Regions from separate parts of the Comamonas sp. 17RB genome, predicted to be linked through region 2. Evidence: riboswitches for the same ligand, from Rfam matches in the RefSeq annotation. Region 2 holds a riboswitch; the other holds the start of a gene.

Region 1 (4,271 bases), on a different contig from region 2:
TGAGCAGCGCGTAGGCGGCAATGCGCACGGCAATGCCGGCCGTCGACGGCGTGTGGTTGGCCAGCGGGTAGCCCAGGTAGAAGATATCGGCATCCGGATCCTGTGCCAGACCGGACCGGTTGCCCAGATCGCGCATGAAGGCGTAAAGGCGTGCGTATTCGGGCGCATGGGCGGCAAAGGCCTTCTGCGCGAAGTCGGCATCGGCCGGCAGCGCGGCAATCTTGCCCTGCAGTTCCTTCCAGCCCTGCTGCAGGCCTTCGGTTTCCTTGCGCATGTCGTAGTAGCGCTGTTGCGCCGCGACGCGGGCTTCGATCTTGGCCAGCGTCTTGTCCACCACCGCCGCCTGGCGCTGGAAGGACTGCATCAGCGCCGCATCGCCGGCCTGGCCGGTGATGGCCACCCGGCGGCTTTCGATCAGCACCTGGTTCCACTCCACCAGATCGGCCATCAGCGCCACCGCGGCACGCTTGGCCTCCAGTGCCTGCACCCGCGCCTGGTAGCGCTGTGCCGCCATGGCACCCACCAGCCCCAGCATCAGCAGCAGCGGAATGCCCGCCAACAGGAATTTGGGACCCAGTCGCAAACGCGACATCAATGCCACAGCGGGCTGAAACAAACCTCTCATGACCTGGCTTCTCCTTGTTGTATGCGATCCGAAAATGAATCGGCCTCCTGTGTACGGGGCCTTGCACCCATGATTTCGGCATTCGCATGGCAAGCTGAAGTCAAGCCCGCAGGTCATGCACCGTGGCAGCCAACGGCTGCCACGGCCTCCGCCCATCAATAACGGTAGGTTTCAGGCTTGTAAGGGCCTTCCTTCTTGACGCCGATATAGGCGGCCTGGGCTTCGGTCAGCTCGGTCAGCTGGGCACCGACCTTCTTCAGGTGCAGGCGTGCCACCTTCTCGTCCAGCACCTTGGGCAGCACATAGACCTTGCCGACTTCGTAGGCGTCGGGGCGGGTGAACAGCTCGATCTGGGCCAGGGTCTGGTTGGCGAAGGAGTTGGACATCACGAAGCTGGGGTGGCCGGTGGCGCAGCCCAGGTTCACCAGACGGCCCTTGGCCAGCAGGATGATCTTCTTGCCGTCCGGGAAGGTGATGTGGTCGACCTGGGGCTTGATTTCTTCCCACTCGTACTTCTCGATCGAAGCGACGTCGATTTCGTTGTCGAAGTGACCGATGTTGCAGACGATGGCTTCATCCTTCATCGCCAGCATGTGCTCGTGGCGGATGATGTCCTTATTGCCGGTGGTGGTCACGAAGATGTCGCACTTGTCGGCGGCATATTCCATGGTCACGACCTTGTAGCCTTCCATCGAGGCCTGCAGGGCGTTGATCGGGTCGATCTCGGTCACCCACACCTGGGCGCGCAGCGCGGACAGGGCCTGGGCGCAGCCCTTGCCCACGTCACCGTAGCCGGCCACCACGGCCACCTTGCCGGCGATCATCACGTCGGTGGCGCGCTTGATACCGTCCACCAGCGATTCGCGGCAGCCGTACAGGTTGTCGAACTTGGACTTGGTGACCGAGTCGTTCACGTTGATGGCACGGAACAGCAGGCTGCCGTTGGCCGACATTTCGTTCAGGCGGTGCACGCCGGTGGTGGTTTCTTCGGTCACACCCAGGATCTGGGCCGACTTGCGGCTGTACCAGGTGGGGTCCACGGCCAGCTTGGCCTTGATGGCGGCGAAGACGATCTTCTCTTCTTCCGAACCGGGGTTGGCCAGCACGGACAGGTCCTTCTCGGCCTTCTTGCCCAGGTGCATCAGCATGGTGGCATCGCCGCCATCGTCCAGAATCATGTTGGGGCCTTCGTTGTCGGTGCCGGCAGCGCCGAATTCGAAGATGCTGTGGGTGTAATCCCAGTAGTCCTTCAGCGATTCGCCCTTGATCGCGAACACCGGCACGCCGGTTTCAGCGATGGCGGCCGCTGCGTGGTCCTGGGTCGAGAAGATGTTGCACGACGCCCAGCGCACCTGTGCGCCCAGTGCGGTCAAGGTCTCGATCAGCACGGCCGTCTGGATCGTCATGTGCAGCGAACCGGTGATGCGGGCACCCTTCAGCGGCAGGGCGGCTGCGAATTCCTCGCGCACAGCCATCAGGCCGGGCATCTCGGTTTCGGCGATCTTGATTTCCTTGCGACCCCAGGCGGCCAGGGAAATGTCGGTGATGGCCGAATCGGCAGGGTTGAAGCGCACAGCAGCGTTCATGGTTTTCTCCAAAAATTGAATGAAAAACCACGTTCTGAGGCAGAGGGGAAAAATACCGTCTCACCGCACAGAAAGCGTGGGTGAGCGTCGTTGCGGGATGAAATCCGAGCCTCACGCCCCGCTGACGCCCCGCGGGTGGCGGGGCTGGGGAACGCTGCAACGCTCCTCGGATGAGCGGCGATTATACCGGCACTGACCGGTCAGGCCGCCAGACCGACCAGCCGATACCCGACCTGCAGCTCGGTCACCAGGTGCGCCGGCTGCGCAGGGTCCTGCTCCAGCTTCTGCCGCAGATTGGCCATGTGCACGCGCAGATAGTGGGGCCGGTCCAGGTATTCCGCCCCCCAGACCTGCAGCAGCAGCTGGCGGTGCGTCAGCACCTTGCCGTGGCCGGCAACCAGGGCCGCCAGCAGGCGGAACTCGATCGGGGTCAGGTGCACCGGCACCCCGTCGCGCACCACATCGTGCGCCGCCAGGTCCACGGTCACGCTGCCAAAGCGTGCACTGGTGCCAGGCTTGTCGGTGGCCGACGCCTGCTGGCGGCGCCGCAGCATCGCACGCAGGCGCGCCAGCAGCTCGGGCACGCCAAACGGCTTGGTCAGGTAGTCGTCCGCACCGGCATCCAGTGCCGCCACCTTCTCCTCTTCCCGCTCGCGGGCGGACAGCACCAGAATCGGCAGCAGACTCCAGCCGCGCAGCTCGGCAATCACGGTCTTGCCATCGGCATCGGGCAGCCCCAGGTCCAGCACCACAGCGTCGGGCTGGCGGCTGGCGGCCTCGATCAGGCCGCGCTTGGCGGTCTCGGCTTCGAAGACCTGCCAGCCTTCGTCCTCCAGCGCCAGGCGCACAAAGCGGCGGATGCTGGCATCGTCTTCGATCAGCAGAATGCGGGGGGCGACGGTCGTCATGTTCGGGTTTGCGGGTGGTGCACGGGATTGTCGGCTCAATCGTCCATGGATGGCTGCTCGGGCACCGGCAGGCGCACGCGAAAGACCGCTCCCGGCCCGGGCTCTGCCGCTGCCACTTCCAGACGGCCGCCATGGGCCTGCACGATGCGCAACGCCAGGGCCAGCCCCAGCCCCATGCCAAACACGGCGCTCTCCGACTGTCCGCGGGTAAAGGGCTCGAACAGCTGCTGCGCCGACAGGTGGGCGGGCAGGCCCGGGCCGGCATCCTGCACGCTCAGCACACAGTCTCCGCCCTCCACTCCCGCGGCCACGGTGATCGCCGTGCCTGCAGGGGTGTATTTGATGGCGTTGTCCAGCAAATTGACCAGCACGCGCTCCATCAGCACGGCGTCCAGCTCCAGCAAGGGCAGACCGGCTGGCAACGCCGTGTGCAGCACATGCCCGGCCAGGCGCTCGCGCATCTGCGCCAGGGCGCTGCCCACCAGTTCGTCCACCGGCAGCCACTCGCGCTGCAGGTGGACGCCGCCTTGCTGCAGCCGCGCCATGGCCAGCAGGTTGTCCACCAGCTGCTGCAGGGCCTGCGCCTGGTTGCGGATCTGCACCAGCATGTGCTGCACCGGCCCCTGCGGCGCATGGGGCAGTGCAGCCTGGGCCGCCCCCAGAATGCCGGTCAGCGGGGTGCGCAGGTCGTGCGACACGGCGGAGAGCAAGGTATTGCGCATGCGCTCGCCTTCCATGGCGATCTGGGTCTGCTGCGCCACGTCCACAAAATGCACCCGCTCCAGCGCCAGCGCAATCTGGCTGGCACAGGCATCGAGCAGGCGGCGCTCTTCGGGCACCCGCAGCTTCTGCGGTGCGCTCAGCTGCAGCACCAGCACGCCGCGGGAGCGCACGGGCGCCATCAGCGGCACATACAGCGCGGGCGCGGCGGCCAGGGTGTCCGTTCCCTGGCCCGCCATCTGGCCATGCTCCATGCTCCAGCGGCCCACGCTGGCATCGATGGCGCATTCGCTGCCCTGCGCCAGCTGCAACTGCTCATCGGCATCGGGCAGCAGCAAGCCGGTCTGTGCACCAAAGACGCCGGAAATCGTGGTCAGCGCAATCTGCGTGACCTGCTGCTGCGTCAATGCGCCCGACAGATCCCGCGCCAGC
Region 2 (4,271 bases):
TCGAACACCAGGGCCAGCTGGGCGCGGCCGGCGTGCAGCAGCTCCAGTGCATCGTCCTGCGGCGCGGCCAGCACCTCCACCGTCAGTGCGGGGAATTCCTGCACCAGCGGCACCAGGCCATCGGCCCAGGCGGTGGACAGCAGCTCGGGCGCAATGGCAAAGGTCAGCCGCTCTTCCAGCCCCTGGTGCAGGGCCTGGGCCTGCTGGTTGAGCTGCTGCAGCTGAGCGGCCAGCAAACGCGCCTGCGGCTCCAGCGCACGGGCCGCGGCGGTGGGCCGGGGTTCGCGCCCGCTGCGGTCGAACAGCTGCAGGTCCAGCTCGGCCTCCAGCTGGGCAACGGCCATGCTGACGGCCGACGGCACGCGCCCCAGCCGGCGCGCGGCGGCGGAAAACGAGCCGCTGTCCAGCACGGCCAGAAACAGCGGGACCTGTTCGGGAGGAAAAGCCATGCCGGGCAATCTATCAGTAAATTTGAAAGAAGCTGACTTTCTTCTTCAGTTTTCAAAACATACACTGCGCAGCATGTCGAAACCCGTCTCTGCGATGGCATCCGCAAGTTCTCTCTCTGCCTCTTCCTCTGCTTCGTCTGTTTCTCCCGTAACCGCCACCCCTGTCCGTGCCACGGGCCTGCAAGGGGCCAAGCGCCGTGTGGTGTTTGTCGGCCTGTATGAGCTGATCGCCATCATCGTCTCCAGCCTGCTGTTCATGGCCACAGGCCAGGATTCGGGCGCCTCCGGGGTGATGGCCGTGGTGGCTTCCTCCATCGCCATCCTGTGGAACCTCACGTTCAACTGGCTGTTCGAGCGTTGGGAGCTGCGCCAGACCCAGAAGGGCCGCTCCCTGCTGCGCCGCATCGTGCATGCCGTGGGCTTTGAAGGCGGTATCGCCGCCATGCTGATCCCGCTGATGGCCTGGTGGTTCGAGATCTCGCTGTGGCAGGCCGTGGTGATGGAAGCCGGTCTGCTGGTGTTCTTCATGGTCTACACCTTTGTCTTCAACTGGTGCTTTGACCGCATCTTTGGCCTGCCGGCCTCGGCCCAGGCACAGCCGGTCGCCGCCAGCTGACGGTCTGTCCCCGCCGGGCGGCAGCCACCGCAACCGCTGTAACCGGCGCGGCACCCCTCCCAAAAAAATTTGAAAAGCCCGCTGCATCGCAGCGGGCTTTTTTGCGCCACGCGGTGCGTGCGCATTCCGGCATCCCTGTACCCCGGCAATCCGCGGCACGGCGCACAATGCTTGGCAGGTGCGGCGTCACCGTCCGGGTGAATGCCGTCTGTGCCAGGAGTTTGCCGTGCAGCCATCGCCTTCCTCGTCACCTTCGTCTTCTGCCGCAGGCCATGCCCCTGCCGGTGCGCCGCATGCGGTGCTGGACCGCAGCCATGGGGCGGCCCTGTCCAGCCGGCTGAACTGGCTGCGCGCGGCCGTGCTGGGCGCCAATGACGGCGTGCTGTCCACGGCCGGCCTGGTGCTGGGCGTGGCCGGGGCCAATGCCAGCTTCTCCGCCCTGCTGGCGGCCGGCGTGGCCGGGCTGGTGGCGGGCGCGCTGTCGATGGCGGCGGGCGAATACGTTTCCGTCAGCACCCAGCGCGACACCGAGAAAGCGGCCGTGCACCAGGAAAAGGCCGAGCTGGCGGCCCTGCCCGAGGCCGAGCTGCGCGAGCTGACCGCCATGCTCCAGCGCAAGGGCCTGCAGCACGCCACCGCCCACCAGGCCGCGCTGGAGATGACGCAGCACGACGCCCTGGCCGCCCATGCGGAGCTGGAGCTGGGCATACAGCCCGGCCAGTACACCAACCCCTGGCATGCGGCCTGGGCCTCGGCCCTGTCGTTTGCCATCGGGGCGCTGGTGCCGCTGCTGACCGTGCTGCTGTCCCCCGCAGACCGGGCCGTGCCCTGGACGGCCGTGGCGGTGCTGCTGGCGCTGGTGGCCACCGGCGTGGCATCGGCGCACCTGGGCGGCGCACCGCGCCTGCGGGCGGCCTTGCGCAATGTGGCGGGGGGCCTGCTGGCCATGGGCGTGACCTATGCGGTCGGCCGCCTGGTGGCCGGGCAGATATAGCCCCGCAGGGGAGCGTCCAGCGTGCGGCCGACCCGCCTTGCGGGCACACAACAGGCACGGAGGCGCTGCACGCCGTAAAATTGCAGGCTTCGCCCCAAGGAGCGCTGCAGCGGCCCGGTTGATGCCAACCCGCCCGTCAGGCTTGGGGCCCCGGCAGGCTGCGGCCCTGCCGCATGCAACGGCGCTCACCTGTTTTGTATCCCCAATTGTTTTCACACAGGTGAGTGCGATGTCTGCTGCTGTCCCCGTCTCTATTCCTCCCATGCGCCTGTCGGGCCTGGAGCCCGTGTTCATCGGCGAGGACACGCTGTTCGTCAACGTGGGCGAGCGCACCAACGTCACCGGCTCCAAGGCGTTTGCGCGCCTGATCCTGAACGAGCAGTACGAGGAAGCCCTGGCCGTGGCCCGCCAGCAGGTGGAAAACGGCGCCCAGGTGATCGACGTGAACATGGACGAGGCCATGCTGGACAGCAAGGCGGCCATGGTGCGGTTCCTGAACCTGATTGCGTCGGAACCCGACATCGCCAAAGTGCCGGTGATGGTGGACAGCTCCAAGTGGGAGGTGATCGAGGCCGGCCTGCGCTGCCTGCAGGGCAAGGGCATCGTCAATTCCATCTCCATGAAGGAAGGTGTCGAGGAGTTCAAGAAGCACGCCAAGCTGGTCAAGCGCTATGGCGCGGCCGCCGTGGTCATGGCCTTTGACGAAAAAGGCCAGGCCGACACCTACGAACGCAAGATCGAGATCTGCGAGCGCGCCTACCGCCTGCTGGTCGATGAGGTCGGCTTCCCACCCGAAGACATCATCTTCGACCCGAACATCTTTGCCGTGGCCACCGGCATTGAAGAGCACAACAACTACGGCGTCGATTTCATCGAAGCCACGCGCTGGATCAAGCAGAACCTGCCCGGTGCCAAGGTGTCCGGTGGCGTGTCCAACGTGTCGTTCTCGTTCCGCGGCAACGACCCGGTACGCGAAGCCATCCACACCGTGTTCCTGTACCACGCGATTGCGGCCGGCATGGACATGGGCATCGTCAACGCTGGCATGGTTGGCGTGTACGACGATCTGGAACCCCAGCTGCGCGAGCGCGTGGAAAATGTGGTGCTGAACCGCCGCCCCGATGCGGCCGAGCGTCTGCTGGAGATCGCCGACCAGGCCAAGGGCAACGCCAAGGACGACAGCAAGAAGCTGGAATGGCGCGGCACGGCCGAGCACCCCCGCACCGTCAGCGAACGCCTGTCGCACGCCCTGGTGCACGGCATCACCGACTTCATCACCGAAGACACGGAAGAGGCCTACCAGGCGATCGTGGTGCAGGGCGGCGGCCGCCCGCTGCACGTGATCGAAGGGCCGTTGATGGACGGCATGAACGTGGTGGGTGACCTGTTCGGCGCGGGCAAAATGTTCCTGCCCCAGGTCGTTAAGTCCGCCCGCGTGATGAAGCAGGCCGTGGCCCACCTGGTGCCCTACATCGAAGAGGAAAAGCGCCAGCAGGAAGCCGCCGGCCTGGATGTGTCGAGCAAGGGAAAGATCGTCATCGCCACCGTCAAGGGCGATGTGCACGACATCGGCAAGAACATCGTCACCGTGGTGCTCCAGTGCAACAACTTCGAAGTCATCAACATGGGCGTGATGGTGCCCTGCCATGAGATCCTGGCCCGTGCCAAGGCCGAGGGGGCGGACATCATCGGCCTGTCCGGCCTGATCACCCCTAGCCTGGAAGAGATGCAGTATGTCGCAGGCGAAATGCACAAGGACGACTACTTCCGCATCAAGAAGATTCCGCTGCTGATCGGCGGCGCGACCTGCTCGCGCGTGCACACGGCCGTGAAGATTGCGCCCAACTACGAAGGCCCGGTGGTCTATGTGCCCGATGCCTCGCGCTCGGTCAGCGTGGCGCAGAGCCTGCTGGGCGAAGGCAAGGATGCCTATGTCAGCGAGGTGATGGCCGACTACGACAAGGCCCGCAGCCAGCACGCCAACAAGAAGAAGACCCCGCTGTGGACGCTGGAGCAGGCCCGCGCCAATGCCACGCCGGTGGACTTTGCCCACCATGCTCCGGTGGTGCCCCGTGCGCTGGGGCGCAAGGTGTTCCAGAACTTCGATCTGGCCGAGATTGCCCGCTACATCGACTGGGGCCCGTTCTTCCAGACCTGGGACCTGGCCGGTCCCTATCCCGCCATCCTCGAGGACGAGGTCGTGGGCGAGCAG

Evidence for each region. Region 2 has a riboswitch for S-adenosylhomocysteine ahead of metH (methionine synthase). Riboswitches for the same ligand answer to the same signal wherever they lie in the genome.
Region 1: linked by a shared signal. The riboswitch ahead of ahcY (adenosylhomocysteinase) and the one ahead of metH (methionine synthase) in region 2 are both predicted to bind S-adenosylhomocysteine.

The regions. Positions count from the first base shown of each region.
Region 1 covers NZ_JASHHY010000012.1:71,932-76,202, forward strand. The annotation lists gene QM470_RS19840 (methyl-accepting chemotaxis protein) at 1-625, opposite strand, end outside; gene ahcY (adenosylhomocysteinase) at 781-2,211, opposite strand; S-adenosyl-L-homocysteine riboswitch at 2,287-2,385, opposite strand; gene QM470_RS19850 (response regulator) at 2,412-3,119, opposite strand; gene QM470_RS19855 (DUF4118 domain-containing protein) at 3,155-4,271, opposite strand, start outside.
Region 2 covers NZ_JASHHY010000014.1:101,346-105,616, forward strand. The annotation lists gene QM470_RS21110 (LysR family transcriptional regulator) at 1-449, opposite strand, end outside; gene QM470_RS21115 (PACE efflux transporter) at 544-1,065, shown strand; gene QM470_RS21120 (VIT1/CCC1 transporter family protein) at 1,292-2,059, shown strand; S-adenosyl-L-homocysteine riboswitch at 2,150-2,253, shown strand; gene metH (methionine synthase) at 2,289-4,271, shown strand, end outside.